2 regions of the Acinetobacter schindleri genome follow, and region 2 is predicted to be linked to the other one. Evidence: predicted binding sites of a transcription regulator. Region 2 holds the regulator's gene; the other holds the start of a gene.
The links. The regulator PhoB, encoded in region 2, activates phosphate uptake and scavenging genes when phosphate is short. The targets are predictions, from matches to a motif close to TGTCATNAANCTGTCATAA.

Region 1: a site for PhoB is predicted at 1,327-1,345, ahead of FSC11_RS10755 (inorganic phosphate transporter). Genes of this name have one in related genera too.

Annotation. Positions count from the first base shown of each region.
Region 1 covers NZ_CP044483.1:2,234,573-2,236,783, reverse strand. Annotated here, with positions in the region: gene metH (methionine synthase) at 1-876, opposite strand, end outside; gene FSC11_RS10755 (inorganic phosphate transporter) at 1,393-2,211, shown strand, end outside.
Region 2 covers NZ_CP044483.1:133,861-136,071, reverse strand. Annotated here, with positions in the region: gene FSC11_RS00625 (TetR/AcrR family transcriptional regulator) at 1-546, shown strand, start outside; gene phoB (phosphate regulon transcriptional regulator PhoB) at 759-1,469, shown strand; gene phoR (phosphate regulon sensor histidine kinase PhoR) at 1,494-2,211, shown strand, end outside.

The DNA.
Region 1 (2,211 bases), 1.0 Mb from region 2:
AATGAAAGCAGCCGTTTCTTCAGGGGTTTCATCATAACCACCGAAAGCATTTGGCAAGCCTGCGTTTGGATGTGCAGAAACGAAAGTATCAGCAACGTCAGATACGGTTTTTACGTGTGGACGCATTGCATCTGCACCCAGCGCACAGTTAAAGCCGATTGAAATCGGTTCTGCATGACGCATTGAGTTCCAGAATGCTTCAGCGGTTTGACCGGTCAATGTACGGCCTGATGCATCAGTAATTGTGCCCGAAATCATGATTGGCAATTCATAACCAATTTCTTTAAAGACTTCTTTCACCGCAAAGATCGCAGCTTTGGCATTCAAGGTATCAAATACTGTTTCAATGAGGATAATGTCCGCACCACCTTCAATCAATGCTTTGGTCGATTCGATATAGTCGACTTTTAAAGCATCAAAGGTGATGTTACGAAACGCAGGATCATTTACGTTTGGTGAAATAGAGGTGGTACGTGAGGTTGGACCAATTACACCTGCCACAAAACGTGGTTTTTCCGGCGTTGAGTATTTCGCGCAGGCCTCTTTGGCAATACGCGCTGCTTCACGGTTAATTTCCGGAACCAGATCTTCCATGTGGTAATCCGACATTGAAACACGCGTACCGTTAAAGGTATTGGTTTCAATAATGTCAGCGCCCGCTTCAAGATACGCTTCGTGGATACCTTGAATAATGTGTGGTTGTGTTAAAACCAGAAGGTCGTTGTTGCCTTTAAGGTCATATGCCCAATCAGCAAAACGCTCACCCCGATAATCGGCTTCTTCCAATTTATGGCGTTGGATCATGGTACCCATCGCACCATCGATAATTAAAATTCTTTTGGCAAGAAGTTCTTTCAGGGTGGCAAGTGTGGACATTCAGACTTTCTCAGTAAGCATCAAAAACGGCAATAATCTTAACAGATTAGTGCGCAGTTTTCTGTAGCCATTATTCAGAATGCTGGATATGGCTGATATGAAAATCTGATAAGCAAATTGAAGTGTGCATAGAAAGCTGAAAACAGATAGAAAACAGAAAGCTCGAAGTCAGTTATGGAGGAATTTGACCGAAAATAAAATATAAATGAGTTTCATGAAAGTGTCATATGACTGGGGCAATATAGAGTCAACTGTGACCGGCTCAGGAAAATGACAGTCCTGAGAAAATGATTAATTTTATTGCAAAACATGAATGAAGTTGAGTGGATAAACGGTTTTTATTTAAGTAAATTATTGATTTTTATTTTTTAATTTTAATATTGATAGTATGTAGCTTTAGGATGAACGGCAGCAAGAAAGTCTAAAAAATTGGTCTATATGACGGCGCTTTGTCATATAATTGTCACAATTAAACTGAACAATATGGGGATTCTTGAATCCTCTATTCCTGCTTGCATGAATTCTAATCAAACTCCCTCAGGTTCAGCCCATCAGTCGCCTTCACATAAGTCGACTAATGTTCATGTGCCAACACCGAAATTTTTTATGCCGGTGTTTCTGACTGTAATTATTTCTACGCTGATTTATATCGGCTTTCAGTTGACTTCAGATCTGGCGCATGTTCCAGCAATCGGTCTGTATTCGATGATTCTTTTAGCCACAGCGCTATTTATTGCGCTGGGCTTTGAATTCGTCAATGGTTTCCACGATACAGCCAACGCGGTTGCCACCGTAATCTATACCAACGCATTGTCTGCACCGGTTGCAGTCATGTGGGCAGGTTTCTGTAATTTCCTTGGGGTAATGGTGGCCAGTGGTGCCGTTGCTTACGGGATCATTGCATTACTTCCTGTTGAACTGATTATGAACGTGGGTACAGGAGCCGGTTTTGCCATGGTCTTTGCCATGTTGATCGCCGCGATTCTCTGGAATCTGGGCACCTGGTTCCTGGGTATTCCTGCTTCTAGTTCACATACCCTGATTGGTTCGATTCTAGGTGTGGGCATCATGAACTATTTGCTTAATGCAGGTGGCGGTGCTTCCGGTGTGGACATGGAACAGGTGATGAAAGTCGGTAAGGCGCTGTTATTTTCGCCTTTGATCGGTTTTGCTTTTGCTGCAATCCTGTTCTTGCTGGTGAAAAAAATCTTCAGAAAGCAGCTAGAACTGTTTAAGCCACCTGAAGGTAACAAGCCACCACCACCACTGATTCGTGCCATTCTGATTTTTACCTGTACTGGCGTAAGCTTTGCCCATGGTTCAAATGATGGTCAA
Region 2 (2,211 bases):
TATGGCACGCATGGCTTTTTTTCTGTAACCGTCAAAGATATCTGTACTGAAGCCAAGCTGACCGAACGCTATTTCTATGAATCGTTTAAGAAAAGTGAGCATCTGTTCCAAACTATTTTTCTAAAACTGATTGATGAATTGCAGCAAAATGTCATGCAAGCCATGATGCAGGCTTCCTCTGATCCTAAAAAGATGATCGAAGCTGGTCTGACTGCCCTGCTCACTACATTGCGTGATAATCCACGTATGGCCCGGATTATTTATATCGATGCCATGCTGGTACAGGAACTGCATAATCAAGCCACCATTCATGAAACCATGGGCCGTTTTGACCGCATGATTCAGGCCTTTGTCATGCTGATGATGCCGAACCTGAGCCGTTCCGCACAGGAAATTTCTCTGGTATCCACGGGCTTAAATGGTTATGTCACCCAGATTGCCATTCGTTGGGTCATGAGCGGTTTTAAACAGTCCATGGAGGAGGTCCTGTCCTCGTGCAGTATTGTATTTTTGGCACTTTTTGAATCTTTTTCAGATAAGAAATAAGGTTTAGCGCAATTATTTCTTAATTTATTTTCTATTTTTCAATCAATTGTTATTACAGATATTTTTCCTTTATCAAGCAACTTAAATTGTCACAAATCTTTGCGAAAGCAGGGCAAATATCCCTTTCTGCAATGATACTGTCATAATTAATCTTTGTAATAGGCTCGTCATAAATATAAAACGGTCCACCGTTGACTTATAGGAAATGCGCTGTGAAAGATGACTACATTTTAATCGTCGATGATGAGCTTCCAATTCGGGAAATGATCCATACGGCACTGGATATGGCTGGCTTCAATTGTTTAGAAGCAGAAGATGCCAAACAGGCTCATCAAATGATTGTGGATCAGCGTCCAGCCTTGATCCTGCTGGACTGGATGATGCCCGGTGGAGTGAGCGGTGTAGACTTATGCCGTCGCCTGAAACGCGATGAAACCCTGTTAGAAATTCCAGTCATTATGCTCACTGCACGAGGCGAAGAAGATCATAAGGTTCAAGGTCTGGATGCCGGTGCAGATGACTACATGACCAAGCCATTTTCTACCCGTGAACTGGTATCCCGTATCAAAGCCGTACTGCGCCGTACCAATAGCCTGAATGGTGAAAAAAGTATTGAAGCCAATGGCCTGTTACTTGATCCTGCAAGCCAGCGTGTCAGCTTTAATGATACTATTCTGGATATGGGGCCGACTGAATACCGCCTGCTGGCCTTCTTCATGACCCATCCAGAACGTGCCTATACCCGTGCCCAGCTCCTGGATCAGGTTTGGGGTGGCAATGTGTATATTGAAGACCGAACCATTGACGTGCATATCCGACGCCTGCGCAAAGTGCTGGAGCCATATGGCGCTGACCGTTTTGTACAGACTGTACGCGGAACCGGCTATCGCTTTTCGACCCGTATTGATGTTGCACTCGGATAATTTGACTTAGGTAAATCCTGCTTTATGTATAAACCCTACCCTGTTCCTGAAATGGCCCGTGGGCATAAATTGCCAAGCTCCAATAGCTTATGGGATTTTGCCAAGCAGGATTTACGCCTTCTGGCCTTTTTCCTGTTGATCGGTAGCCTGATTGGTTTCGGGATCGGGTATTTCTGGGTCTGTATCGTACTGGCTTTTGTAGCATTTTTTGTCACACAAATCCGTTCCCTGTATCTGGTCAATGACTGGATTTCCAATCGTCCTTATGACGTACCACCCAAGATCAATGGCATCTGGGGTGCCCTGCTCTTTAATGTCTATCAGGCCCAGCGTCAGGAACGCATTGTACAGGCGGAAATGGTCGAGCTGATTGATCGTGCCCAGTCTTCTCTAGGCGCGCTACAGGAAGCCGTGGTACTGATCGATGAAAATCAGCAGATTGAATGGTGGAATCCCGCAGCTGAACGTCTGCTCGGCATCAGTGCTGAAGATAAAAGCCGTAATATTCTGAGTTTACTCTCTCAGCCAAATTTCGTTGATTATTATCATCATATTGATGATGCGCCTGACGGTCTCAAGATGCAATCGTCGATCTTTGAAGACCATTATGTACAGGTCAAGATGACCCGCTTTGGGGGTGAAAGCCGTCTCTTGGTCGCTTATGATGTGACCCGGATGCATAATCTGGAACAGATGCGCAAAGACTTTGTAGATAACATCTCGCATGAATTACGCACACCTT